One region of the Alkalibacillus silvisoli genome, then DNA from elsewhere that is predicted to be linked to it. Evidence: predicted binding sites of a transcription regulator. Region 1 holds the regulator's gene; each other region holds the start of a gene.
What was found. Region 1 encodes LexA, which represses DNA repair genes until DNA is damaged. Its sites were predicted from a motif close to CGAACATATGTTCG; they were not measured.
Positions count from the first base shown of each region.

Region 2: ABDZ63_RS11010 (carbohydrate kinase) is a predicted target of LexA. The motif match lies at 3,178-3,191, and genes of this name have one in related genera.
Region 3: ruvA (Holliday junction branch migration protein RuvA) is a predicted target of LexA. The motif match lies at 8,102-8,115, and genes of this name have one in related genera.

Region 1 is NZ_BAAACZ010000011.1:213,494-223,474, reverse strand. It holds gene ABDZ63_RS08520 (CcdC family protein) at 1-104, opposite strand, end outside; gene ABDZ63_RS08515 (Na(+)/H(+) antiporter subunit B) at 104-562, opposite strand; gene ABDZ63_RS08510 (cytochrome c biogenesis CcdA family protein) at 633-1,337, opposite strand; gene ABDZ63_RS08505 (YneF family protein) at 1,475-1,711, opposite strand; gene sirA (sporulation inhibitor of replication protein SirA) at 1,781-2,221, opposite strand; gene tkt (transketolase) at 2,337-4,346, opposite strand; gene ABDZ63_RS08490 (DUF896 domain-containing protein) at 4,452-4,685, opposite strand; gene lexA (transcriptional repressor LexA) at 5,020-5,640, shown strand; gene ABDZ63_RS08480 (DNA polymerase IV) at 5,681-6,937, opposite strand; gene ABDZ63_RS08475 (YolD-like family protein) at 6,952-7,281, opposite strand; gene ABDZ63_RS08470 (hypothetical protein) at 7,285-7,527, opposite strand; gene ABDZ63_RS08465 (N-acetylmuramoyl-L-alanine amidase) at 7,707-8,498, opposite strand; gene ABDZ63_RS08460 (hypothetical protein) at 8,772-8,921, opposite strand; gene ABDZ63_RS08455 (hypothetical protein) at 8,930-9,091, opposite strand; gene ABDZ63_RS08450 (BRO-N domain-containing protein) at 9,135-9,512, opposite strand; gene ABDZ63_RS08445 (hypothetical protein) at 9,688-9,981, shown strand, end outside.
Region 2 is NZ_BAAACZ010000018.1:40,867-50,847, forward strand. It holds gene ABDZ63_RS10995 (DUF3231 family protein) at 1-268, shown strand, start outside; gene ABDZ63_RS11000 (hypothetical protein) at 419-1,030, shown strand; gene ABDZ63_RS11005 (pseudouridine-5'-phosphate glycosidase) at 1,109-2,020, opposite strand; gene ABDZ63_RS11010 (carbohydrate kinase) at 2,021-3,112, opposite strand; gene ABDZ63_RS11015 (ABC transporter substrate-binding protein) at 3,452-5,023, shown strand; gene ABDZ63_RS11020 (ABC transporter permease) at 5,096-6,052, shown strand; gene ABDZ63_RS11025 (ABC transporter permease) at 6,052-6,945, shown strand; gene ABDZ63_RS11030 (ABC transporter ATP-binding protein) at 6,959-8,023, shown strand; gene ABDZ63_RS11035 (ABC transporter ATP-binding protein) at 7,974-8,963, shown strand; gene ABDZ63_RS11040 (TIGR04104 family putative zinc finger protein) at 9,000-9,329, opposite strand; gene ABDZ63_RS11045 (CpaB family protein) at 9,761-9,981, shown strand, end outside.
Region 3 is NZ_BAAACZ010000009.1:170,453-180,433, reverse strand. It holds gene spoVB (stage V sporulation protein B) at 1-1,188, shown strand, start outside; gene ABDZ63_RS05055 (DUF421 domain-containing protein) at 1,185-1,832, opposite strand; gene ABDZ63_RS05050 (ArsB/NhaD family transporter) at 1,907-3,226, opposite strand; gene ABDZ63_RS05045 (TIGR04086 family membrane protein) at 3,340-3,720, shown strand; gene yajC (preprotein translocase subunit YajC) at 3,792-4,049, opposite strand; gene tgt (tRNA guanosine(34) transglycosylase Tgt) at 4,067-5,203, opposite strand; gene queA (tRNA preQ1(34) S-adenosylmethionine ribosyltransferase-isomerase QueA) at 5,220-6,245, opposite strand; gene ABDZ63_RS05025 (DUF2905 domain-containing protein) at 6,263-6,463, opposite strand; gene ruvB (Holliday junction branch migration DNA helicase RuvB) at 6,460-7,461, opposite strand; gene ruvA (Holliday junction branch migration protein RuvA) at 7,474-8,082, opposite strand; gene ABDZ63_RS05010 (YebC/PmpR family DNA-binding transcriptional regulator) at 8,219-8,938, opposite strand; gene ABDZ63_RS05005 (SDR family NAD(P)-dependent oxidoreductase) at 8,960-9,718, opposite strand; gene ABDZ63_RS05000 (YhcN/YlaJ family sporulation lipoprotein) at 9,782-9,981, opposite strand, start outside.

The sequences.
Region 1 (9,981 bases):
TTCTTTGAAGCACGGAGCCTAACAATAATCATACTTGTAGCCATTAATACTGCCATGACTGTGATAAAACCTGCCACTAATGGATGGTCTAATATTGAAAACATTACGCCTCTGCCTTTTCTTCGTCCTTTTCATCAGATGAATCCGTTGCAATCGTTAATATGATGGTCATAGTAACACCGACAACACCTAAATAAACACCGAGATCAAAAATTAACGCCGTCGCTAATTCTGTTTCTCCTAAGATCGGTAAGTTATAGTATTCAAATGTTTGTGATAAAAATGGAGCTCCGAAAACCATTGACCCAAGACCAGCCAATGTCGCAATACCAAGACCAACTACAAACATCGTAGTAAAGTTAATCGGCAAGATTTTTTCAATTTTTTCATAACCATAAGTAATATACATTAAAATAATGGCTGCTGCTGTCATTAACCCACCAATAAAACCACCACCAGGAGCGTTATGCCCAGCAAAGAATAAGTAAATAGAAAACCCTAATAAAATAAATGCAATTAACTGAGTCATTGTTTTAAGGATTATGTCATTTGTGTGTGCCATATAAAATCCCCTTTTTCTTTGTTTGCTAAATCAATATTATTATATGCTATTATGCTTTTTCGTTCAATGTTTAAAACCCTTGAAAACCAATTAAATTAGCTAAATATGCTGTGATTATTCGAAGCCAGTCAAAGAATAGCGCAATACCTAAGAAGATCAGGATATAACCACCGATTCGGACAATTTTCTGTGAATTACGCTTGATCCAATCCATTTTACCAATGAAAAATGACATGGCAAAGAATGGGACTGAAAATCCTAATGAGTAAGCTGTCATCATAATGACACCTGACTCTGGGTTCGTTGCGGCTAAAGCTAGGACAGCAGCTAATATTGGGCCAGTACAAGGTGTCCAACTCATCGAGAAAGCAGCACCAATAAATAATGTACCTAAATAACCAGCTGGGCGATTTTTAAAAGTCACTTTTCGTTCTTTCATGAGGAATTCAAAGTTTAAAACTCCAACCATAACTAAGCCAAAGAATACGATTAATATTGCACCGAGCTGTCTAATAAGGTCTCTATATGCATAAAGCGTTTCGCCAATATAATAGGTTGAGAAACCTAACATAATAAAGATGGATGAAAACCCGATCAGGAAAAATAAAGTATGTAATAAACTTCTTTTTCTTAACATAGCATTGTCATTTTTCAGCTCTTCTACACTCATTCCTGTTACATATGAAAGAAAAACTGGATACAATGGTAATACACATGGTGAGATAAAAGATAAAAAGCCAGCTCCAAAGGCTAAAAATAGATTAACATCAGCCATTATTACACTCCTAACTATAATCAATGTTTATATTACCATGGTATCAGAAAGTCTGTTAAGTAATAGGTCTTATCATTGACGGTTTTATGAAAAATGAAAAAGGGGCAAGCTTTATAAATAGCTCCCCCCTTCTTGTTTTATTTTTTCTTCTTGTCATTGTCCATTTGTTGAGACATAGACTTCATCATTTGATTGATCTTCTTTTGTGAAGGCTTTTGTCCCATTTGCATCATCATTGTACGTAACATTTGCTCATTAATTGGTGGGTTCTTCTTTAAGTAACTCATCATTGTTTTACGAGCAATGAGGAATCCTAAAAGTAAACCTGCCACCAACGTACCAAAAGCAATTAATACAACCCATAGTATGTCCATTGCTTCTATATCCTCCTATCTCGTTGTCTTTATACAGTATAGTAAAACATTCGAATAATGACAATAGTCTTATATATGATAATTAGCTTTTTTTGCTAAAGGTAGAATCCAACCACATTCCCTTGAGGCAAAGTTTACAACAAAGACATATGGATGGTATTCCTTAATGTACTGGAAAAATAATTCATCAGCATCGATTAATGAATCTGTATATATATCAACGGCAAACCCGTTTTGAACTACTTTCATATTCAATTTTTCACTATCAATCAGAAGCTCTTTATTTTCCACTCTAATATCTAAATCATTTATAAATTTCGGATTAGATAAGTGTTTGTGTATGTCTTCAATATGGAATTCTTCTAAGACAGAATTAACTTGTTTTAACGTCGATGTATCTGTGTTATTACCGTTATGGTATTGCCATAAGAAACGATAAATTACATCAACTTTATAGTAAAAATGAATCGCATAGATTGGTTTGAAAAAATATAAGGAATATTGATACATGTCTTAGCCCTCCCTTTAGGACAAGCGTATCAATATTCCGCAAAAAAGTTTGTCATATTTTAAATACAATCAAGTGAAAACAATGTCAATTCCTGCATTTCTTTGTTATTTCGTATTACTTATTTAACAGAGCCTTAGCTCGTGCAATGACATTGTCTACTGTAAAGCCATATTTTTCGATGACTTCATCACCAGGAGCTGATGCACCAAAAGTATCAATACCTAATACATCACCATCTAAGCCGACATAACGTTCCCAACCAAATGGAGATGCCATTTCAACTGCTAAACGATTTTTGACTGCTGATGGTAATACAGATTCTTTATAGGCATCTGACTGTTGTTCAAAACGGTACCAAGAAGGCATGCTTACAACTTGTGCATCGATTCCTTCTACCTTTAACGCCTCACTTGCCTGGTGAACTAAGTGGACTTCAGAACCTGTTGCTAAGAGAATAAGATCAGGTTGCTTTTTTTCAGCTTGCTTTAATACATAAGCACCTTTTTTAACACCATCATGAGCGATGGAATCAGTGTTAGGTAGTACCGGTAAACCTTGGCGTGTTAACACTAATGCTGTTGGGTGGTCAGTTGCTTGTACAGCTAACTCCCAAGCCGCTTTTGTTTCATTTGCATCAGCTGGTCTGATTAAATCTAGATGTGGCATAGCACGTAAAGAAGGCAATTGCTCAATTGGTTCGTGTGTTGGGCCATCTTCACCTACAGCAACAGAGTCGTGTGTTAAAACATAAGTTACTGGCGTTCCCATTAATGCAGAAAGCCTTAATGCTGGGCGTAAGTAATCACTAAATACGAAGAACGTACCACCGAACACTTTAACTCCACCGTGAAGTGACATACCATTTAAAGCAGAGGCCATGGCAAATTCACGTACTCCAAACCAAACGTTTCTTCCACTGTAATCAGTCGGTTTGAAATCGTCTTCGCCTTTAAGTGTCGTTTTATTTGAACCGGCTAAGTCTGCACTTCCGCCAATTAAGTTTGGGAGATTATGAGCGATTGCATTTAGAACCTCACCAGAAGCAGCGCGTGTTGCTAATGCTTTAGAATGCTCGTCATATGTTGGTAAATCAGCGTTCCATTCAACAGGTAATTCCCCATTGATTGCTTTTTCGAATTCATCTGCTAATTCAGGATTAGCTTCTTTATATTGAGCGAAAAGTTCTTTCCACTTGTTTTCAGTTGCTTCACCACGTTGTTGTACTTTAGTCTTAAAGTCTTCTTTAACTTCTTCTGGAATGAAGAAATCGTCTTCATAATCCCAACCGTAGTGTTCTTTAGCTAATTTAAGCTCATCTTCACCAAGTGGTGCACCATGAGAATCTGCTTTACCTGATTTGTTTGGTGAACCATAACCAATAACTGTTTTAACTTCAATCATCGTTGGCTGTTCAGTATTAGCTTTTGCTTCCTCTAAAGCACGTTCGATTGCTGCAGTATCATTTCCATCTTCAATACGGATGACTTGCCAACCGTATGACTTATAACGATCCTCTATACTTTCAGAAAATGAACGGTTTAAATCACCATCTAATGAAATATCATTAGAGTCATATAATACAATTAGCTTTCCAAGTTTTAAGTGACCTGCTAAAGATGCTGATTCCTGTGATACACCTTCCATCAAGTCACCATCACCACAAATAGAGTAAGTATAATGGTCAACTAGCTGATAGTCATCAGTATTATATTTTGATGCTAAGAAGCGTTCTGCCATAGCCTTACCAGTTGCCATTGCTAAGCCTTGGCCTAATGGTCCAGTTGTCGCCTCTACACCATCTGTATGTCCGAATTCTGGGTGTCCAGGTGTATTAGATCCCCATTGACGGAAGTTTTTAATGTCATCAAGACTAACATTATAGCCAGATAAGTGTAATAAAGCATATAAAAGCATTGATCCATGACCTGCTGAAAGTACAAAGCGATCACGGTTAAACCATGAGGAATTACTAGGGTTATGGTTCATCACTTTAGACCAAAGTGTGTAAGCCATTGGCGCAGCACCCATCGGCATGCCTGGGTGACCAGAGTTAGCTTTTTCTACCGCATCGATTGTAAGTGTTCGAATGGTATTAATAGATAGTTCTTCTGTTGTTTTATTCATTGAATAAATCTCCCTTCAACTTCCACTTGTCATTGTTAATATTTCAGGCTTTAATTAAACTCGTTTCTATTTTAACAAAAACCGACAATGAATATTGATGTTTATTTAATGTTTTTTATTTTTTTCTTGTTCATCTTTAAGTTTTTGTGGTGTTACATCTTCTCCTTCTGGGTCAACAACCTTCATTGAGTGTAGTTGGTTTTTGAATGAGTTACGAAATGAAGCTAAGTATTCTTCTCTTAAATCTTTTTGCTCTTTTTCCTCTTTTTTCGTTAAACTTTTTGTTTTCTTTTTGTTTGCCAGTTCATTAATACGGTCAATTTTGTCTTGCGATAGCATTTTAAAACTCCTTTAAATTCTATACTGTTGGTTTTGTTAAAGCTCGTTGTTGTTATTGTGGGTGCTTTAAGGTTGCCTAGACTCTCTAACAGAAGGAGATAAAAATCTGCCGAGAGAGGGTCAGATCCTTCGTTCATCATAATACAACAACTTAGTACAAATATTTAAATACCCACTATATAAAATACCCTTATACGCTAAGTCCAAACTATATTCTATAATCTATGTAGTAGAAAAACAAGAATCGTGTTTGAAATACGAACGAACGTTTGTTTTTTGTGGCAATTCTTGCTATAATATTTATAAAGGTTATTAATTCCATGAGGTGAGAAGAGTGACAAAATTATCAAAGAGACAAAAAGAAATCTATGAATTCATTATTGGTGAGGTTAAAGCGAAAGGATATCCACCATCAGTTCGGGAAATAGCTGAAGCGGTTGGATTAGCTTCTAGCTCGACTGTTCACGGCCATTTATCTCGTCTTGAGGAAAAAGGCTATATTCGTCGTGATCCTACGAAACCACGTGCGATCGAAATTACGTATGAGGATAATCAAACTGTTCACGAGCGTACTGCTATGTATGCGCCATTAATTGGTAAAGTAACAGCTGGTGAACCGATTACAGCGGTTGAAAATGTTGAGGAATATATACCAGTTCCTAATACATTCTCCGCTATTGAAGAAGATGTTTTTGTCTTATCTATTGAAGGAGATAGTATGGTTGAAGCTGGCATTTTAGACCAAGATTTAGTGATCGTAAGAAAGCAGTCTACTGCTTCAAATGGAGATATTGTAGTCGCTATGACTGATGAAGACGAAGCCACTGTTAAACGCTTCTTTAAAGATGCTAATCAGTATCGTTTAGAACCTGAAAACTCTACAATGGAGCCGATTGTTTTAGACCACGTAACTGTTTTAGGCAAAGTAATCGGTCTATATCGTGATATTCATTAAAAAAAGATTGTTCCTTCTACCTTGAAGGGACAATCTTTTTTCATTCATAATGCCCGCCAATTTTCTTGCCACGGTCGACCGCAATCCCGCCAGGTGTATAGCTACTAGCTCTTAGAATGGCCGTTGAACCGAATCGTTCTCGTATGTGGTCAACAGCGTAGGCGAGTTGCTTTTGTTGTACTCGTTGGTCAAAAAGACTTAACTGAGTTCCTACCTCATCTTCTAAATTCGTTAGTGTGACTGAAGCTTTACGAATATGGCATTTTTCTGTATAAAATTGCTGGAAGAGTTGTAAACACACTTGATACATCTCCCATGTATCATTTGTTGGAGTATCAATAGAAGTTGATCGGCTAAATCCTGTTCCATGTTCACTTGAATACCCAATGGAAAGGTGGATCGTCCTTCCTTCTTTCCCATCTTTCCTTGCTCTTTGGCATGCTTCTTCGCATAAATCTAATAAGCAAGCATTAATCTCACCTTTTGTATAGTCACGTAAAAGTGTAACCCCGTGCCCATAGCCTTTTTGTTCCATTTTTGTGAAGTTTCCAATAACAGGGCTTAAATCAATCCCCCAAGCGTGCCAGTATAATTGTTCTCCTATCACACCGAAACGCTTTTTTAAATAGGGTTTTGAATAACGCGCTAAATCCCCTAAGGTTCTAATACCCATTCGGTTTAAATGGTGTTTCATTCGCGAGCCGATCCCCCATATTTTTTCAACTGGGATTGGCCACAATAAATCACTCACATTTTCATACCGACATTCACTAATGCCATCAGAAGCTTTTTTAGCATGAATATCCATGACAACTTTAGCTAAAAATTTATTATCACCAATCCCAATTACAGATTCAATACCAAATTGTTCGCGAATGCTGGCTTGAACTTTTTTAGCAATTTGCTTTACAGAACCGTATAAACGCTCTAAGCCATCGATAGTTAACCACAATTCATCAACCGAATAAATATGAATCGCTTCCTTTGGTACAAAGCGCATCATTAGCTTGGTGATCTCAAGTGAAATGGATAAGTAGTTTCCCATATGTGCACTTGCAATAATTAAATTCGCATCATTTGGAAGCTCAAAGTAACGGCTGACATTACTAATACCATGCTTTCTTTTTAAAGCAGGAGAAGCTGCTAATACAATACTTCCGCTACGATTTGGATCTCCAACGACAGCGAGTAATGCAGTGTGTGGATCGAGCCCTCTTTTCATACATTCAACACTCGCATAAAACGAACGCATGTCAATACAGAGAACATCGTGTCTTGGGTAAGGAGTGTAGTCCATTTAATTCACTCCTTTTATAATGTTATTTGTTTAATATGTTTTAATTTGATCCATTCACGCTCATCATCATGATCGGTTTGTAAACGAATAGATTGCTGCTCATGACTCCAATACATTACGTTCCCCGTTACTTCTTTATATTGTCTGTTTTTAAAGTAATTAATTTTAACTGTTAATTGTTCTTCGTAGGCTTGAGATAAATAAAAAAGGTGTTCTTCTAATTGTTGTTCATCAAGTGTTGGCGGTTGTTCACGTTCACTTTCTTGCCAGATATGTTGTAGAGCTTCGACGTGTTCAGGGAGCATAAGTGATGCCCATTTAACACTTCCGCGATCATGATGCATTTATTAAGCCTCCATTTCAAAGTGATTTTGTTGAACAGGATAAATCGCTAAAATATTTTCTTTTTTAAATGACCTTACCTTCTTTTTCAGGTAACAAAAGCCGAGCATTCGGTCATCGTAGATCTTCACAATACGTACGGTGCGCTGCGTCATATTGTTTTTCGAATCTATATAAACCATCTCAAGTTTACATCTGTTACTTAACGACTTTTGCAACATGTGGTTCATATCAATCAGCCCTTCCATTTAAAAAGAACATTTGTTCGTATTATACCACAAAAAGAAGAAAAATAACAAGGTTGTTTAAAATGGTTAAATAAACCAAAAAAATACCCTAAGCCAAATCTTTGACTATAGGATAGAGTTCCATTATTTCGTTAGACCTTTAGAACAAATGATCACATATTTTTATATTCTATTGTTAATTAATATTCATAAACAGCAATAAAAGCATCAAACCCATCAGCTTTAAGCTCATCTACACGATTCTTAGCATTCTCTCTAGTTTGGAATGAACCAACAATCACACGGTAAAAAGTTTGATCATTATGAGTGAATATGCCTATAAAGCCATCGTAACCATATTCACTTAAACTATCTAGTAAGTTTTCAGCATTCCTTCTTGAAGTAAACGAACCTGCAATAACACGGTAATATACACCATTTCCACCGTCTTTTCTATCTAAATGAAAAGCTTCCGCTAATCCTTCAGCGTGTCCTCTTGCAATACGATTCAAATAATCATCTGATTTTAACTTTTCAGCATCAGCTGCATTGTCGATAAATCCATTTTCAGTTAATGATGCTGACGTGTTCGATTCTCTTAAAACATGGAAGTTTGCTGATTTCTTACCTCGGTCAAACCAGTCTACATGAATCATAATAGTATCGTGTAGGATATTACGTAAACTTGGTGTATCAGGTAAGGTTGAACCATTGTAAATAAACGACTCAAAACCTGTACCTCCACCTGCATTAACGTGAATGGATAAGAAATAATCAGCTCCCCAATTATTTGCTTCATTTGTTCTAGCAGATAACGACTTTGTGACATCTGTTGTTCTTGACATCATAATTTCATGACCTTCATACTCATTGTTTAAAATATCTCTTGTTTTTAAAGCGATATCTAGTGTTAAATCTTTCTCCATTAACCCATTACCAACTGCTCCAGAGTCGTTACCACCATGACCTGCATCGATATAAATCCTAGTCATCATGAACCTCTCCATTTCCTATTATTTTTCTACAATATTAGCTAATGCAAAAACTAGAATAATTGTTTTGGCGTTTGAACTAGCATAATCTTTTTTCAATATTTGTCCTCTTGCCAGATGTTTATGAATATTAATCAACCTCCCTCGATTAAATGAATGCTTAGCCTCATTGCAAGCCGCTTCTTTTACTATAAACCTATTAATAATCAAAGGAGGAAAATATGAGTAATATTGCCCCTCCCTAAATTGGACTGAAGAAGTTCTGCTACGTTATCACGAAGCATCACCAATGCTCACATCATACTTAATCGCCATTTCTTTGATGATAGATAAATAGATTTCAGTTAAACTCTTGTCCGATTGAATAACGTCCATTTTGTTAGCTTTTTGTACTTTGCTCTTTGAAGCTCCTTCATAAGTCATGTTCCGCTTCAAATTTTTAACCGAATGTTCAAGTCACATCTACCAGGTGACTCTAATGCTTTATAGCTTTCATTACGTATATCTTTAAAGTCCTTACCAGTTGTTTCTAACGTGATCTTCTTAATGATTTTATTAACTTCTTGTCGCCAGTCTTTAGGATTAAGCTTCATGATGTATGTAATGCTGTCAACTTTTTGATTAGTCGTCTCTAATTCATTTGATAAGCCAATGATTTAACCATGCGATCCATGATATGAGGTTATCAATTCCGTTAAAAGATCCTGTTTTTCTTATAGATGGAACCACATCTTCTGCAATCCAATCTGTAAACTTTGCCGCTTCTTCTTTACGAGAAGTGAATACTAATTTGTAAAGACCAGCTTCATTGATCACATTCATTTCTTGCATTCCACCAGGGGTGCTCATAGTATGAAGACCCTTTTGTTTGTCGCTTAACCTTTCCAATGATCGATTTACTTTTGTTAACCCCAGTATGTTGCAAACATCTTTGGCAACGAACCAAGGTTCACTGTCCTTCTCAATAATCCTTAACTGGTCCCCTTTAAACATTTTTTCTGTTAATTGTTCCATTGTTTTTTTATCCTCCTTTATAGGAATTTCCTCTTTCCTGTCGAATTGCATAATTAGGAAGGAAGTGACATATCTAATCAAGCTTTACTTTAAAGGCGATAAAGAGCGTATTGATAGGCGAAAAATTCAATCAACGCTTACTTTAATGAACTCCTCCCTTTATAAGATACTAAAGATGCTACATGATCAAGACGACATTTATTCTTTAGCGTTAAACCATGATTATCGAATCTGTCAACTGAAGTTAGATAACACTTATAAGCCATTCTCTAAAAAACGAAAACACCGAGCTCACAGTGGGGGTAAAAGCCTAAACGCTACAGATATAACAACAGAATTATCAGGGTTCGATGAGGATCATTTATGTTTTAACAGCTCTTTTGTTTTTACTGGAACTTTAGAATCTATGGTTAGAAGAGGTGCGATGCAAAAAGTTGTTGATCATGGAGGAAGTTGTGAAAACAACGTA
Region 2 (9,981 bases), on a different contig from region 1:
AGATCCGAGAAGTGTACCAGTGGGTGCGAGGATGAGTGATGAAGAGTTAATGAATACTTTATCAATAAATTTCGTTTATGCAGGGGATATGTGTGCAGCCTCAGCTAGTCAATGTTTAAGAACAGACTTAGGGTTAATGTTTTTAAAGTTTCAAATAGATAAATTTTCTTTAGGATTTAGTGCAAAAGAAATGATGAAAAAACGCGGTTGGCTAAAGGTGCCGCCAGCGTATAGACCTCCTGGGAGTCCAGATCCAGAAAATAATTAAGTACACTGATCATAATAACGAATATCTTCTAGGGAAGATATTCGTTTGTTTATTTTGCTATACAGTTAAAAAAAGGCCTTTCCAACTATTTACAACATTAAGTTCAGTGGTATACTCTTTAATAGAAAAAATAAATAGGTGGGGATTAATATGGGGAAACAAAAATGGTTTTACTTAATACTTAGTTGCCTATTTTTATTTATTTTAACAGCTTGTCTAGGCGACTCGGATGATGGAACAGATGAAGATACACAAGAAGAAAGTGAAGGTGTATCTGAAAATGAAGACAACATAGATTCAGAAACGAATGAAGAAGAGGAAACTACAGCTGATAAAGATCAAGATGATAATTCAACTCAAGCTGTTGCACCTTCTGAAATCGAAGACACATTAGAATTCACAAGAGTTTGGTTTACATTTGGTTCACCTGAAAGACAACCTAATGCAGGGGTTTGGTTATATACAGAAGATGACCATCCAAGTGATGTAACAGATGTGTTTGACTTTGATGAGTATGATATCTTGTTATATCAAATTGGGGATGAAGAATATTTAGGCTATGATTTGCGTGCTCAACGAATGGTATTAGAAGATGATGATGTTGTTCGTGTTGTTGTTGGAATACACGATGAGCCTAAGGATTATCGTGACCCAGAAGACTATGAAATGCCTCGTCAGTATTTACAAGTAAACAAAGAAGATCTCAGAGGGAAATCGTTTATCTTTGAGACAGAAGATGGGGAAGCATTAAGTGTACAATAATTAATTATAAATGCAAAAGTGAGTGAACCTAATGTGGTTTTCACTCACTTTTGTTTTATAAAATTATTGAAAGATTGATTAATTTTCTTGATAAGCACTAGCGATTAAACCAGCCACTTCAGCGTTATGATAAACAAGAGCTAAGTTCGTTTCTAAGCTTTGGCCATCTGTTAAACTTTTCACTTTATCTAAAATAAACGGCGTTACTTCTTTACCGGTAATGTTGTTATTTTTCGCTTCTGTGATCGCTTCTTGAATGACATTTTCAATTTTATTATAGTCTAATGCAGCGTGTTCAGGCACTGGGTTAGCAATTATAGCGCCACCTTCAAGACCTAAGTCCCATTTAGTTTTTAGTGACTTAGCAACTGCTTCTGGTTGATCGATTTGGTAATCAACACCGAATTCACTTACTCGAGAATAGAATGAAGGGAATGTGTTTGTTTTGTAACCAATAACCGGAACCCCATGCGTCTCTAAATATTCTAACGTTCGACCGATATCTAATATTGACTTAGCACCAGCGCAAACGACAGCGACATTCGTTTGTGCTAATTCCGTTAAGTCTGCTGAAACGTCCCAAGTGATTTCACCTTCACGATGGACACCACCAATTCCACCAGTGGCAAACACTTTAATACCTGCAAGTTCAGCTGCAATCATCGTCCCAGCAACAGTCGTTGCCCCAAGCTCTCGTTGTGCAATAACATGAGCGAAGTCACGACGGCTCACCTTATGAACATTTTCACTCGTAGCAAAATCATTTAATTCTTCTTCTGTTAAACCGATTTTTATCTCGCCATCCATAATGCCGATCGTAGCAGGTACTGCCCCTTGTTCACGGATTATTTCTTCAACTTTACGAGCCATTTCTAAGTTTTGCGGGTATGGTAACCCGTGAGAGATAATCGTTGATTCTAGAGCAACGACAGGTTGTTTATTTTGTAAAGCCTCTTGTACTTCTTTTGTGTATGATAAAAATTGTTCCATTTACGACAACTCCTTTAATAAAGTATTAATCTTCTCTGTTGATAAGTCTTCTGAACAAGACTGATTTGATTGAAGTGTTAACGTTGCGCACGCTAGTCCGAAACGACAAGCCTGTTGCAACGACTGACCATTTATAAAACCATAAATAATACCAGCAGTGAACGCATCACCAGCTCCGGTTACGTCAGCAACTTCTGTACGAATAGCTTCAACCCTACCTTCTTCATCATTAGAACAATAATAAATGCCCTCTTCACCCAAAGTGATGACAACTTGCTTAACGCCTCTTCGCAGTAACTCATGGCAAGCTTTCCCCAAGTCATTAGCACTATTAATTGTAATACCTGACAGTTCCTCGGCTTCTTCCTTGTTCGGAATAATCGTGTGCACACCTGATAAATCTTCAGGTAGCTTTTTCGCTTTAATTGAGGAGACAGGGTCTAAAAATAATGGCTTCTGATTACTTTTAGAACGTCTTATTACTGCATGGATAGCACTTTCAGAAATATTAGTATCTAAAAAGATTACATCAGAGCGTGCGTATTGTTGCCATTTTTGCTCAATTAACTGCTCAGATACTTTGTTGTAAATCTCCATATCTGCCATAGATACAACGAGTTCACCATCTCGGTCGATCAACGCTGTATAAGTTCCTGTACGGCTTTGAGGTAAGGTAGTAACTTCGCTTGTGTCTATTCCGATTTTGTAAGCTGACTCCGTTAACCAAGCACCTTCTTTATCTTGACCTACAAAAGTAGCCAAAGTCGGCTTTAAGTCTAGTCTGACTAAGTTTTCAGCGACGTTTCTTGCTACACCGCCAAGAGATTCGTCAGTTATAACAGGGTTAGACGACTCCATTCTAACGTCTTGCAAAGCATGTGACTTACGGTCAACGTTAGCTCCACCAATGCATGTAACTCCACTGTGGTCATTTAAAATATAGGCTCGTCCTTTAATGTCACCAGACGCAATTAACCTCTTAATATAGTTGGCAACCGCTGGACGCGAGAGACCGACTTCATCAGCTAACTCTTGTTGTGAGATGTAAGGGTTTAATTTTATAAAATTTAAAATTTGTTGTTCTTTTTCCATTTTTGAACCCTCCACTTTCAATAAATGAAATCGCTATCAATTTATTATAACAAAAGTTTATCACTTAAACTTTTGTTTGTAAATGGTTAATAGACAAATATGCTTAGGTCTAAAATAACAATATGAAAGGGTTTTCATAAATGAGCAACAAAATGATAGCGATTACATATAAAAACCTATCAAAATGTTATTGACTTTGTGGTTTAAGTAAGTAAAATGGATTTTAAATTTAAATTATCTAACTATTTCAAAAGTTCAGAGGAGTTGGTACGTGTGGAAAATGACATTAGCGATTTTATTTCAGACTTATGACTTTATTAAAACCTAGGAGGAACTTATATGGACGATCAAATGTATTCTAAAAAGCTATTAACAACACTATTATTAACTTTACTTATGGTACTAGCTGCTTGTGGTGGTAACGATCAAAATGATGAGGCAGCTGGTGGAGAAGAAGAGCCAGAAGATTTAACAAATAACGATGCGGAAGACACTTTAGTTGTTGGTTTAGATGATGATCCACCGTTGTTAGACCCTCACTTATCCACTGCACAAGTAGAGAGTCAAATTTTCAAAGCTGTTTATGAAACGCTAATTAATGTAGATGAAAACTTAGACCCTATCCCTGGACTTGCTAAAGATTGGGATGTCTCAGAGGATGGTTTAACTTATACATTTTATTTACAAGAAGGTGTCACTTTCCACGATGGAGCAGATTTTAACGCTGAAGCAGTAAAGTATAACTTTGAACGAATTTTAGATGAAGATCTTGGTTCGCCAAATGCTTCGGACTTAAGGTTAATTGAAGAAATGTCAGTAGAGGATGAGTATACATTTGTCGTTGAGCTAGAGGAACCGTTTGCTCCTTTCTTATCTGGACTATCTCACCGAGCAGGTCAAATGGTTTCGCCTGAAGCGGCTGAAGATGAGTCAATTGATTTGTCTAACGAACCCGTTGGTACAGGACCATTTCAGTTCGTTGACCGTACAGCTCAAAGCCATTTAGAGTTCGAGCGTCACGATGATTACTGGGGTGATCAACCAGATTATCAGTACTTAGAGTATCATGCGTTTTCCAACGAAGATACGCGCATTACAAACTTAGTATCAGGTGATCTAGATATCGTGAATCGCGTGGCTCACAAAGACCTTGAGCAACTAGAAGAGAATCCAGAAATCAATATGTCTGAAGAAGATGGAATCGGCTTCCAAGGTTTAATGTTAAATACAGACCGAGAGCCATTTGATAACCAAAAAGTAAGACAGGCTATGAATTATGCAGTAGATCGTGAAGCTATTACTGAAGTCGTCTTTCATAATGGCGCTGAACCAGCAGTTAGTCCATTTGCACCGTCAAGTTGGGCAAACAATCCAGACTTAGAAGTGCCTGATCGTGAAGTTGAAAAGGCACAGGAGCTATTAGAAGAGTCAGGGGTTGAGGATTTATCATTCACGTTAACTGTTAGCCCATCACCAGCAGAGCAACAACTTTCTGAAATGTTAAAGTCGATGCTAGATGAAGTTGGGTTTAACGTTGAAATTGAGCAAGTTGAGTTTGGTGCTATTTTAGACCGTATGTATGAAGGTGACTTTGATATAGCTCGACTTGGATGGAGTGGTCGAGTAGACCCAGATGGTAATGCATATAGCTGGTTCCACACAGATGAAACGTATAACTTTACAGGAAGTTCTAATGAACAGTTAGATGAATTGCTAATAGATGCTAGAACAACTGTTGATCAAAGTGAAAGACAAGAGATGTACCACGAAGCAGCAGAGATTCTATGGGATGAAACGCCTTACATTTTCTTATATCACGAAAATGACTATAAACCGATGAAAGACAACGTTCAAGGGTTCAATCACGTACCAGACGGATTAATTCGACCGGCAGATTTAACACTTGAATAAAAGTTGGTAAGGTGCTGCAGCCAATTGCAGCACCTTGCTTTACACTAATTTAGACAATCAGGAGGGGTGAAGGTGCTCTCATTTCTACTTCGCCGTGCAGGCTTAATGATCGTTATATTATTTTTCGTTAGTATTATCGTGTTCTCACTAGTTAATGTCCTACCTGGTGATCCGGCGTTAATGATTTTAGGGCAGGAAGCAACAGACGAATCTTTAGAAGCATTGCGTGAGGATATGGGGTTAAATGACCCTCTAGTTATGCAGTACTTTGCTTGGGTTGGTGACTTATTGCAAGGTGATTTTGGTCAATCGTTTCGAGATAATACTGAAGTTTCGAGTCTATTAGCTGAAAAGATTCCGATCACACTACAGCTAACAGTCATGTCGTTTGCGATTGCTGTTTTAATTGCAATTCCAGCAGGTGTCATTAGTGCGACAAGAAAGGGGACTCTATGGGATTCATCAGCCACCTTATTTGCACTATCAGGCGTGTCATTACCACCTTTTTGGTTAGGTATTCTATTAATCTTTATTTTTGCTGTCACGCTCGGTTGGTTTCCACCATCAGGTTATGTACCTATTACAGAAAATGTCGCCCAAAGTTTATGGTACATGTTACTACCTGCTGTTGCTTTAGGTGTGAGGCTATCAGCAGAACTAACCCGTATGCTTCGTTCTAGTTTACTAGAGGTATTAGGGTCAGATTATATAAGAACAGGTTATGCCAAAGGGTTACTTGAACGAGCTGTTGTATATGGTCATGCCTTAAGGAATTCAATTTTACCGGTCATTACAGTTAGTGCGTTACAGTTTGCTGCTTTCTTAGGCGGAACGGTCATTACAGAAGAGATCTTTAATATTCCAGGGTTAGGCCAACTATTAGTCACATCAATTCAAACGCGAGATTTCCCTGTATTACAAGGGGCCGTTATGTTTATGGCTTTAGCTGTGATATTAATCAACTTCTTAACAGATGTTTTATATTCAATCTTAGATCCACGCATTAAGCTAACAGGAGGGTCACAATAATGGAGCAATCTCAAAACCTATCAGTACAAAAGCCCAAAGTTCAAAGCCCTCGCCTGCGAATGCTTAAAACAATGCTAGAACGGTTATTGCAAAATAAATTAGCCGTCTTCGGTGGTTTCGTTACATTCCTATTAATATTTACAGCTATTTTTGCGCCGTGGTTAGCACCGCATGATCCAACTGAACAAAATTATAGTGCTGTCCTACAAGCACCAAGTATTGAGTATTGGTTTGGAACAGATAATCTAGGCCGTGACATTTTTAGCCGAGTTATATATGGAGCGCAAGTGTCGTTACAAGCAGGTCTAATCTCAGTTGGCATTGCGTTAATTATTGGAGTTCCGGTTGGTTTAATTTCTGGTTATTACCGCGGTTTTATAGATGAGTACATCATTATGAGAATGACAGATGCCATGCTTTCAATCCCAGCTTTAGTATTAGCATTAGCTCTAGCCGCGGTATTAGGTGCCGGGTTAACTAATGCGATGATTGCGATTGGTTTAGTGTTAACCCCTAACTTTGTTCGTTTAATTCGTGGTGAAGTTTTGGCTCATCGTGAAAAAGAATATGTAGAAGCGGGGAAGGCCTCAGGTATTAGTGATTTTAGTATCATTCTAAAGCATATTTTACCGAATACAATTGCGCCAATTATGGTTCAAGCAACGCTTGCTATTGCCGCAGCTATAATCGTCGAAGCTTCACTCAGTTATTTAGGTTTAGGAACTCAGCCACCTAATCCAAGTTGGGGTTCCATGTTAGCAACCGGTCAAGGTTATTTAGATTCGGCTCCGTGGATCGCTTTATTTCCAGGGGCATTAATCTTCATTACCGTCATATCAATTAACTTGTTCGGCGATGGCATACGCGACATGTTAGATCCGAAGATGAAGTAAGGAGTGTCACGTCATGAAAAATACGAGCGAAGAATACCAATTACAAGTCCGCGGCTTAGAAGTTGGATTTAATAATAAAAAGAACTTCACACAAATCTTAAATGGTGTGTCGTTTAACGTGCAAAAAGGAGAAACACTATGTATCGTTGGCGAATCAGGTTGCGGGAAAAGTTTAACTTCACTTTCAATTATGGGACTACTACCAGAATCAGGGGGAATTCGTTCAGGTGAGATTCGATTTGAAGGTCAAGACTTAACGAACCAATCCATGAAAGAAATGAGTAAAATACGTGGCAATGAGATCTCAATGATTTTTCAAGAGCCAATGACGTCATTAAATCCCGTTCATACAGTAGGGAAACAAATTGCAGAAGCAGTCCGAATTCACCGTAATGTAACGAAAAAAGAAGCCTATGAACGCGTTGTTGAAATGTTTGAATTAGTTGGTATTCCTTCTCCACGTGAGCGAGTTCATAACTACCCCCACGAAATGAGTGGAGGAATGCGTCAGCGTGTCATGATTGCGATGGCACTTGCCTGTAATCCCAAATTATTAATCGCCGATGAACCAACAACCGCATTAGATGTAACGATCCAAGCTCAAATATTAGACTTATTAAATGAGTTGAAAGCCGATTTAGACATGTCGATTGTCATGATTACCCATGATTTAGGCGTCGTTTCAGAAATGGCTGACCAAGTGCTCGTGATGTATGCAGGTGAAGTAATTGAATATACAGATTCAAAGTCGTTATTTGAAAACCCAAAACACCCATACACACAAGGGTTGATCGAATCAATTCCAAAGCTACAAGGGAAAACAGAAGAACTACCAGTCATTAAAGGGTCTGTACCGAACCCGGATGAAATGCCATCTGGTTGTCGCTTTTCGACTAGGTGTGCTTTTGCAAAACAGGAGTGTTTCGTTCAGTCTCCAGAAGAAGTAGGAACAGAAGACCATCCCGTTCGTTGTTGGATGTATTCAGGTGAGTGGCAACAGATGACACCATTTGAAGGAGGGGAGTCTAATGACAACAGCTCAAGTGAAGCAGTCGACCGACAACCTATTAGAGGTTAAAGGGTTAAAAAAATACTTTGAAGTCGGTGGTGGCTTATTTAAACAAAAACAACAAGTCAAAGCCGTCGATGACTTGACCTTTAACGTTAAAAAAGGTGAAACGTTAGGTATTGTCGGTGAGTCTGGTTGTGGTAAGTCAACGATGGGACGTGCACTAATTCAACTACAAAAACCAACGTCAGGTGAAGTGTTTTACGAAGGTCAAGATATTGCTCAACTGAGTGGTAAGCAGTTACGGAAGTTACGTAAAGATATACAAATTATATTCCAGGACCCCTTCGCTTCATTGAACCCTAGAATGACAGTAGGAGCAATGTTGACTGAAATTGTAGCAACTCATGAAATCGTCCCTAAAAAAGAACGGCAAAGCTACGTTCAAAATTTACTTGAAGAAGTCGGGTTAAAGGCTGAAGCTTATTGGAAGTATCCACATGAATTTAGCGGTGGGCAAAGGCAGAGAGTCAGTATTGCAAGAGCACTTGCTGTACAACCTAAGTTAATTATATGTGATGAAGCGGTCTCGGCATTAGACGTATCCGTTCAAGCGCAAGTATTGAACTTATTACAAAAGCTTAAAAGGAAACACCAACTCACTTATATTTTCATTTCTCATGATTTATCTGTCGTTAAGCATATTAGCGACCGAGTAGGTGTGATGTATTTAGGTAAAATGGTCGAGTTAGCTGATGAAAACTCCATATATGAGAAACCAGCGCACCCTTACACACAAGCTTTATTTTCAGCAATTCCTGATATAACAGAGAATAATAAAGAAAGAATTCAGCTTAAAGGTGATGTTCCTAGTCCGTTAAATGTACCTTCTGGATGTCGTTTTCATACACGTTGCCCCCTTGCAACAGAATATTGTAAACAAGTTGATCCAGCTTTAGAAGAAGTGAAGGAGGACCATTTAGCGGCCTGTCACTATACCGCGCAATAAATAAAGCCAGTCGTCATAAATAATTGACGGCTGGCTTTATTTCATTTTCCCCCAGTTAACTAAATGCTCTTCAGTACTGCTTAACTTTAAAATGAAAGGGTAAACGATCGAGAATGAAAGTATAACTGCAAGAGAAAGTCCAATGGCGTCTAATAAGGTCATCTTAAAAATCATAGATGGAACAATAATAATAAATGGAATAAGTAAAGTTAATCCCCCCGTTACTTTCAGCGTTTTTTTAGAGGCATACTGGTGTGCATGACAATGAAGGCATACCATTCTTGTGTCTAATTTAGTAGAAACTTTATTCGTCTCCCACCACGACCACTTTGTTTCACATTGCTGACAAATCGGCACAAACCACACTTCCCTTTATATAAAAGTGAGTTTCATTATATCATATTCCCAATTACAAGAATTAGGAAATTTGTACTATGTTGATTTTGAGTATAGGTGAGTAGTCAAAAAGTATTATGGAAAAATATTCTAACTTTGTTACAATGTTTGTCAAACAATTGGAATTATATAGGTTGTTTCACTTTTATTGCTTTTATAGTCATCACTGTAACAAAATTAGGAATTTAAAAGAAATATACAACAGTGACACTGAATAAGCCACTTTAGATATATAGATTGTTAGATTATTAGAAAAATTAATAGTCATATAATACTAATCCAATATAACTGTTTTTAGAGCAGTATGCAGGACAGTAATGGCATTGAGTTCAAAGTTATTTACCTTAGCAGTAGTCATATAAATAATAGTGTTTTTTCCTAAGAGAAGGTGAGGAATATCTATGTTGGAAACAAAGAGAAGGGCGATGATTTTCCTTATATTGGCTTTTATACTCGCACTTAGTGCTGGTTACTTTGTCTATGATAAGGTTAGAGCCTTAAATTCAGAGCTAGGTGGTATGACCGAAGTATACGTTGCTAATGGCAACATACCTTCTCGTCTATTAATTCAAGAAAACAATTATAAAGTTATGGAGCTCCCCAACCGTTTTGTTACAGATAG
Region 3 (9,981 bases), on a different contig from region 1:
AGAACGTATACACCTATGCTCATGATCAGTCCAATTATCATTATTATAGCTATTTCAGCTGTTTTACGCGGTTATTTCCAAGGGTTGCAAAACATGAAGCCACAAGCAACTGCCCAAGTAATCGAGCAAGTAGTCAGAATCGTATTTGTCGTAATCATTGTTAAAGTGATGTTACCTTATGGGATTACTTACGCAGCAGCTGGAGCAATGGTTTCAATTGTGATCGGTGAACTTATCTCTCTAATCTACATGTACTATTGTTTTAAAAAGCATAAAACCTCTATTATAGAGCTTGGGGTTAATGTAGCTCATCAAAAAATGCGCTCAACCCTTAATAGTATTTTACACATTGCTTTACCAACTGCTGGAACTAAACTGATTGGCTCTACTACCTATTTCCTTGAGCCAATTTTAGTCTCTCAAAGTTTAGTGATTGCTGGTTATACGATAGCTGAAAGCACGAAATTATACGGGCAACTAACAGGGTATGTGTTGCCATTACTACTTTTACCAACCTTTATTACACATTCGTTATCTGTAGCATTAATTCCTTCTATTAGCGAAGCAAATGCACTTAACCATCACCAAACAGTTCATTACCGTATTAGACAAGCATTAAGGCTTTCATTTGCCTCAGGTGGGATTGCTACCATTGTATTTTTATTACTAGCACCTGTCATTTTACAACTCATGTATGGCAATGATAATGGGGCACAGTTTTTAATGTTCATGGCACCATTTTTCTTGTTATTGTATTTCCAAGCACCACTTCAAGCAGCCTTGCAAGCCCTAGATTACGCTAAACATGCGATGATTAATAGTTTAATCGGTGCTATTGTAAAATTAGGTATCCTATGGCTATTAGCGACAAAACCATCATTCGGCATAGATGGCGTCGTGATCTCGATTGTTGTCGGTGTCTTAGTCGTAACGTTTTTACATTTTATTACGCTTTATAAATTAATTAAATTTAGGATGCCTTTTTGGCTTTCACTTCGTATGATTTTACTAATCGTTATTGTGTACTTTATGGGTTCACAAATGACTACCATGTTTATGGCAAATAATCCTCTAGTATCGACGATCACGATTATTACTTCGTTACTCATACTATATATAATTGGTTTATTCTTGTTTAAAATTGTTTCTAAAGATGAATGGGAACAACTTAAACAAGGCCGGTTTTAATCCAATTCTTTAAAGTCGAGAAAAATAGATCCATCTTCATGCATTTGAGCAACAGTAATTTTAGAAATGTCATAAACCCCATAATGACTAAGCTGATTTAAGACTTGATTCTCTGTAACACCCTGTTGTTGTAAAGCTTCTTTTTGAAACTGCCCATCGATAATAATAGGATCAAAATAGTTTAACGGTTGATCTTGTTGTTTAAAGACTGAGAGCTTGCCATTTGTTTCTAATATGGCAAGCTCTACTTCTTTTAACTCCAACGCCCCCGCTTGCCTTAATTGAATGAGTAGATCATCCATATTGTAACGTTGTTTTTTCATTTCTTTTTCATCAATAACACCCTTTCTAATAATGATTGAAGGTGTTCCATCTAGAAGTACTCTTGCCTTATTACTTCTAAATGAAACCTCAGCAGTCAATCGTTGAATAATTAACAATACGAATATGGGTGTTAACAATAAAAAGAAGGATTCTTCCGTTTGTTCAATAGAAAGAACCCCAACCTCTGCCATCATGATAAATACTATTAAATCCATAATACTCAATTCACCAATCTCCCGTTTACCCATTAAACGAAAAACCGCATAAATTGCTAAATAAACACCTGTAGTGCGAACAACCAAGTTAATTAATTCTTCCATAATGTACATCTCCGTTGTCTTAATCGCTCTTATCATTCACTATATAGCTAAATTTATACGGTATTTAGTAGACTTTAGAAATAGCGGATTAACATATAAACAGTCGCAATTATGAGTGACACAACAACAATCAATAAACCATATAACATAAACCGGATAAATGGAATTTTCACACCATTTGTACTAGCAATACCTGCAACAACAACATTTGCTGAAGCTCCTAACAGTGTTCCATTCCCACCTAAACAAGCTCCAAGTGCCAGTGCCCACCACATTGGGTCTATTGCTGTCATGCCAAACTCTTCTAATTCAAAGAGAATCGGAATCATTGATGCGACATAAGGTATGTTGTCTAGAAAACCTGACAATAAACCAGCTGACCATAAAATAATAAAAGAAGACTTAACTTGATCACCTTCAGTTAATGTAATAAATGACATGGCGATTTGATCAATAATCCCTGTTTGTTCCAATCCACCAACTAATACGAACAACCCAATGAAGAAAAATAGTGTCGTCCATTCAACTTTCGCAAATACTGTTTCACAATCTGCATCCTTTTCAGATAAGAGCAGTAAGATTAATGCACCAGCTAAAGCTACAGTGGTTAACTCAACATGAATAAACCCGTGTAAAAGAAATCCAGCAATAGTTAAAAATAATATCGATAAAGACTGGTATAACAAGGGGGATTTTTTTAGTGCAGCATAAGGGTCAAGATTAATTGCCTCAGAAGAACGTTGTTGACTAGATTTAACTAATGAACGACCAAACATTAGAAGTAATAAAGCCATTGTAACAACAAATATAACAACCACTATAGGTGCTAAGTGAATGACAAATGACATAAATGTAAAATGCTCAACTGCTTGTCCAATCATAATATTAGGTGGATCCCCGATCATAGTTGCCGTGCCACCAACATTTGAGGTAATAATCACCATAACAATGTATGGAAATGGCGGTAAATTTAATTTCTTAATCATATGTAAAAGAACAGGAACGAATAACAGAACTGTCGTCACATTATCCAATAAAGCGGACCCAACTGCGGTGAAAACACCTACCCAGATAAACAAAGGAATAGGTCGTCCATCAACACGTTGAATCATCCACAGGGCAATAAATTCAAAAACACCAGTTCGTTGAGTGATTGTAATTAATACCATCATCGAAAATAATAGAACGATTGTACTCCAATCCACATAAGTTGATAATGCACTATCAATTGAGAAAATCCCTAATACTATTAAAATAGCTGAACCAGATAAAGCTACTAATGCTCGGTTAATTTTATCTAGCAATAAAAATATGTAGCTGATCGCGAAAACTATTATAGCAATCATTGCATCCATGTTCATTTCCCCTTTATTATACTGTCCTAATAAATAAATACGTCTTTTTCAGGAAAAACATGCATAGTTTTATATCAATGGGACAACAATGGACAGCTTTTAGATTGTAAATCCTTAAAACAATCCTATAAAAGCCAAAGGGGGACGTTTTTATGAACGAAAGACTAAAAGCTACTTTTTATGGTTTATCTGTTATTCTCGTATTAATGTTAGTAGCTAGTTTAGTTTTTGCACTGTTTATTAATTTCGATTGGATGTCAACTAGAACCTTGCAATGGGTGACATTTATTACGAGTATACTCATTATGATCACTGGTGGGGTTATTGCTGGACGGATGACGTTGTACAAGGGTTGGATGACAGGGGCGCTAGTCGGTGTCATTTATGTGTTTGGAATTATGCTTTATCAGTTTTTAGCTCATGATTCTTGGATTCAAAGCTATCAAATCCTTTACTTCTTAATCTTTATCGTAGCTACTACTACAGGAAGTATATTAGGGGTTAATATGCAAAGGAGAAGTGAAGGTTATTGAGTCTTTCTACCTTTATATACTAAAACTTTCTATCTATAAAAAACAGGTTGGCACATGCCAACCTGTTTTTGTTATGCTTTTTTCTCTCTAATTGAGGTACGATCGTATGTAAGTCTTTGACCATCATTGACCTCTAACACTACAGTACCTTCATCTAATGCGTGTACACTAGCGTGTAATCCACCGATCGTAATAATGTCATCACCTTTTTGTAGATTGTTTTGCATTTCAGTGACCTGTTTTTGACGCTTTTGTTGTGGGCGAATTAAAATAACCCAAAACAATAGAACAAATAATAAAATCGGCATTAACGTCACAATTAAATCCATAATGATTAGCCCCCTTTCTAAAAGTTTTTAGCATCAGGTTTATTAAAACCATATTGTTCAAAAAACTCATCACGAAAATCACCTAATCGATCTTCTCTGATGGCATTTCTCACTTGTCCCATTAATTTTACCAAAAAGTATAGGTTATGATAAGTAGTTAATCTTATTCCTAGTGTTTCATTTGCTTTAATTAAATGACGAATATAAGCTTTCGTATAATTTCGACACGTATAGCAATCACAATTCTCATCAATCGGGGTGAAGTCTCTAGCGAATTTCGCATTACGGACAACTAGGCGACCGTTTGATGTCATACAAGTACCGTTTCTAGCGACTCGTGTAGGTAACACACAGTCAAACATATCAACTCCTCGCACCGCACCGTCAACTAATGAATCAGGTGAACCAACTCCCATTAAATATCTAGGTTTTTCATCTGGTAATAAAGGGGTTGTATAGTCTAACACACGATTCATGACATCTTTAGGTTCACCAACTGATAAGCCACCAATTGCATACCCAGGAAAATCTAAGCTAGTTAGATCTTTAGCACTTTGCTTACGTAATTCTTCATATTCGCCACCTTGCACAATGCCGAATAACCCTTGTTCCTCCGGTTTTTGGTGCGCTTTTAAGCAACGCTCCGCCCACCGGCTTGTCCTTTCTACAGAAGCTTTCATATAATCATATGTTGCAGGGTATGGTGGACATTCATCAAAAGCCATCATAATATCAGAACCTAATGAATTTTGGATGTGCATGGCTTTTTCCGGTGATAAAAACAGCTTAGCACCACTAATATGATTTCTGAAATGAACTCCTTCTTCTTCAATTTGACGCATATCGCTTAAACTAAAGACTTGAAACCCGCCAGAATCAGTTAAAATAGATCCATCCCAATTCATAAACTGGTGTAATCCACCCGCCTCTTCTACTATATCTTCACCAGGGCGTAACCATAAATGATACGTATTTGAAAGGATAATATTTGCACCGATCTCTTTTAACTCTTCAGGTGCCATCGTCTTAACAGTCGCTAGTGTCCCTACAGGCATAAACACTGGTGTTTCAAATGAGCCATGAGGCGTATGAACCTTTCCTAGTCGAGCTCCTGTTTGTTTACATGTTTTAATCAGTTCATATGTGATTGCCATAACAATTCTCCTACTTTTATAGTATTAACATCGCATCGCCAAAACTAAAAAAGCGATAACGCTGTTCTATTGCTTGTTGATAAGCTGACATTATTAAATTTTGGGTTGCAAAAGCACTGACAAGCATGATTAATGTTGATTTCGGTAAATGGAAATTCGTAATTAAACCGTCAACTGCCCTAAATTGATAAGGGGGATATATAAATATATCTGTCCACCCAGAAGTCGGATGAAACTCACCATAATCCCGCATAACCGTTTCCAATGTTCTAATCGATGTTGTGCCTACTGCGATGATTCTACCACCTTGTTGACGCGTTTGAGTTAGAAGTTCAGCCGTTTCCTCTGATAAATGATAATGTTCCGCATGCATATCATGTTCTTCTAATTGGTCAACTTGAACTGGTCTAAACGTCCCTAAACCAACATGCAAAGTCAGAAAACCAATCTCTACTCCTTTAGACTTAATTTGTTTCAATAGATCTTCAGTAAAATGTAGCCCTGCTGTTGGAGCAGCGGCTGATCCTGCTTCTTTTGCATATACAGTTTGATAACGGTCCCTATCATCTAATTGTTCTTTAATATAAGGCGGCAGAGGCATTTCACCTAATTCATTTAATACTTCTAGGAAAATCCCATCATAGCTAAATTCCACAATTTTACCACCTTGGTCTAAAGCTTCGACACAAGTAGCCCGTAATAAACCTTCACCAAAGGTTACAGTTGAACCTACCTTGAATTTCTTTGCGGGCTTAGCTAATACTTCATAGCGATCTTCTTCTACTTGATGTAACAATAACAGTTCTATTTTAGCACCTGTTTCTTCCTTTACACCTAATAGTCTAGCTGGCAATACTTTAGTATTATTTAAAACTATACAATCACCAGGATTTAAATAATCAATTACATTAGCAAATGCCTCATGAGAAACAGATTGCCTCTCACGGTCAATCACCATCATTTTAGAAGAAGCTCTTTCCTTTAATGGTGTTTGAGCAATTAACTCTTCTGGTAACTCAAAGTCAAAGTCTTCTACTCTCATTGTTGTGACACTTCCCTCTATTTAAACCTACCAAATAACATGAATAGGACACTTAGTATAATACTAACTACAATTGAGGTTACGATTGGAAAATAAATCGTCGTATTACCTGTTTTAAACGTTATATCACCAGGTAATCTTCCAATCAGACTCCAAATGATGCCAATTATAATAAAAAGTACCCCTAATAAAATAAATAACTTTCCTATTCCAGTCAAGTTTCATGAACCTCCCGATTGAAATGTTCATACGCTTTATGTGTTGCCACTCGCCCTCTGGGTGTTCGTTGTACAAATCCTTGCTGTAATAAAAACGGCTCGTAGACATCTTCAATTGTTTGCGATTCTTCTCCAATCGTTGCTGATAATGTATCAAGCCCCACTGGCCCACCTTTAAACTGATCAATAATACTAATAAGATACTTATGATCAATATGATCCAAACCAGACGCGTCTACTTGTAACATATTTAGGGCTTTCTTAGCACTCTCGATTGTAATTACCGTCTCATGATTAACCTGCGAAAGATCTCGTACTCGTTTTAATAACCGGTTAGCAATTCGAGGTGTTCCTCTTGACCTAGATGCAATTTCAGATGCTGCTTCATCTTCAATTTCAAAATCAAATACCGAAGCAGTCCTTTCAATAATAGAACAGAGGTCATCTTCATTATAAAATTCTAATCGACTTAATACACCAAAGCGGTCTCTTAATGGAGCTGATAATAACCCCGCACGTGTTGTAGCCCCAACTAACGTGAATGGAGGCAAATCAAGCCTTACTGAGCGGGCTGCATCTCCTTGACCAATCACTATATCTAATACGAAGTCTTCCATTGCAGGATATAAAATTTCCTCTACTGAACGGGGAAGCCTGTGAATTTCATCAATAAATAAAACATCACCTGCTTCTAAGGAAGAAAGAATTGCAGCTAAATCACCTGCTCGTTCAATAGCTGGCCCTGAAGTTGTTCGAAATTGAACCCCCATTTCTTCAGCAATAATAGAAGCCAAAGTCGTTTTACCTAATCCTGGGGGGCCATATAGTAACACATGGTCTAATGGCTCTTCACGCATTTTCGCAGCTTCTATAAAAACTTTTAAATTTTCTTTTGTCTTTTCTTGGCCAATATATTGAGCTAAATTTGATGGACGTAAACTTTGCTCTACTTTAGAGTCTTCCCATTGTTCCTCACTTGAAACCATACGTTCTTCCATTTAAGATCACCCTTAACGCATTAATAGTTGAAGACCATGTTTAACAAGGTCATCGGTTGAAGTTGATGGTTGTGCTTTCAGTTTTGGTCCAATTTTATCGATTTCTCGTTTCGTATAACCTAAAGCCAATAAAGCCTCAACCGCTTCATCATATATATGATGGTCATTCGCTGTTACTTCATGTTCAATTGTAAAGACGTCATCTGTTTGAACTTGCATCCACTGATCGACTTTACCTTTTAAGTCTAAAATCATCTGACGTGCAGTTTTCTTCCCTACTCCTGGGAACTTTGTTAAATAAGCGTCATTTTCTTGTTCAATTGCTAAAGCGAAATCTTGTACTGCAGTCTGACTCACAATGCTTAAAGCGTTTTTAGGACCAATTCCAGAAACGTTTAATAATTTTTTAAATAGATCTTTTTCCTCGTTATGCTTAAAACCATATAACATTTGTATATCTTCTCTGACATAGAAATATGTAAATACCTTTAACTCTTGATTTAATTTAGATTGGAACCTTAATGGGTTGGGACACCATATTTCATATCCTATCCCTGAAACATCAATAACTATAAAATCTTCGTTTACTAATTTAAGTTCACCTTCTATATATGCGTACATATTGCTCCCCCTAATTGTATGAACAAACGTTCTCTTTAAATAGTTTAACATGTCTTTTACAAATCGTCCTTAATTTATAGAAGTCAAATTGAAAAACCCCCTCATTTTCTGAGGAGGGTTTGGGTCAGTCACATACTTATTGCATGTTATGGTGAACTTCTTGAACATCATCAAGGTCTTCTAACATATCAATTAGCTGTTCCATATTTTCTTTGTGGCCTTCGTCTATAGGTGTATAATTATCAGCCACCATTGTTAATTCACTAGCTTCCAACTGGTATTGCTCTTTTAAAGTATTTCTTACTGCCTCAAAACCTTCAGGCTCAGTAAATAGTTCAAAAACGTCTTCATTTGACTCAATCTCTTCACAGCCTGATTCAATTGCTTCTAACATAAACTCTTCCTCATCAGAATCAATATTAGATTGCTCAATTACAATATAACCTTTACGTTGGAACATAAATGAGACACAACCATTTTCCCCTAAATTACCGTTATTTTTACTAAAAGCATGACGAATCTCTGCTGCTGTACGGTTTTTATTATCAGTTAGTACATCAACCATAACAGCTACGCCACCAGGTCCATAACCTTCATAAGTAAATTCTTCATAATTCTCGCCATCTAAATTACCTGTAGCTTTATTAATGGCACGATCAATATTATCATTTGGCATATTATTTGATTTTGCTTTATCAATAGCTAGCCTTAATGAAGCATTCGTCTCTAAGTCCGCGCCACCTTGCCTTGCTGCTACATATATTTCTTTAGCTAATTTCATAAATAACTTTCCACGTTTAGCATCCTTAGCGTTCTTTTTATGTCTAATATTGTGCCATTTAGAATGACCCGCCATGTTATCCCCCTCCCTTTTAGCTTACTTGATTAAGTCATATACTTTATAGATTTTACCGTTTTCTAAAGAATCTTGGCTCTTCACTAATGATTGTAATAAATCAGCGACTTCCTTAGGGCTTCTTAGTTGACCTTCATCTTTTAATTGTTTAAAGGAAACAACATCTTTAAAGTCTTTTGCATCAGCTTCTCTAATCTCACCTTGCATATCTGTATCCATCACACCTGGGCTAAAAGCAACATGAATGTCTCTTGATCCTAATTCTTGGGCTTCTAAAGCAGCCGTTTCAGTATATTTGTTAACAGCTGACTTTGTCGAGCTATAAACATTCCATCCATAGATCGCTTTTTCAGCTGCGCCAGATGTCACATTAATCACCGTTAAACGCTCAGCTCCACTATTTGCCTTCATTGTATTAACGAGTAACATGGGTGCTGTTAAATTTAATGATACATGCCTTGCGATTTCATGATTTTCCAAGTGACCAACCGTTCCTATAGGTGTTACCATGCCGGCATTATTTACAATTAAAAGTTCCTCTACAGGATGCTTTTGTAATACTTTAACAATTTCATGAGCCGTGTCACTTAATGACTCCAAATCACTTAAGTCACAAGAGAAATGAAAGTAGGATTTGCGGTTGTCATTAGCATAATTTTTAAAATCGTTTGTCTTTCGTTTACGTGAGACGGTAATGACGTGGTGCTCATTAGATAATAAATTTTTTGCGACTTCTTCTCCCAAACCTCTAGATGCACCAGTTACAATTGCAAATTTCATTAGACAATCCCCCAGTTTATGTATTTGAACAGGAGTTTGACATGCTCCTGTTCAACGTTTTATTTAATATTTTCGGTCTTCAATTCTATTGTGAAACTCACGATCGACATATACTGTGACGTCTGTTCTACCTGTAACATTCTCAACAACTTCAGTCACACTCTCAATCGCTTCTGGTTCTGATGTTCTTGTTTTTAAATTAACGGCTACATAAATATGATCATCTTGATAAGAAATACCAGCTTGACGAATCTCATCTAATT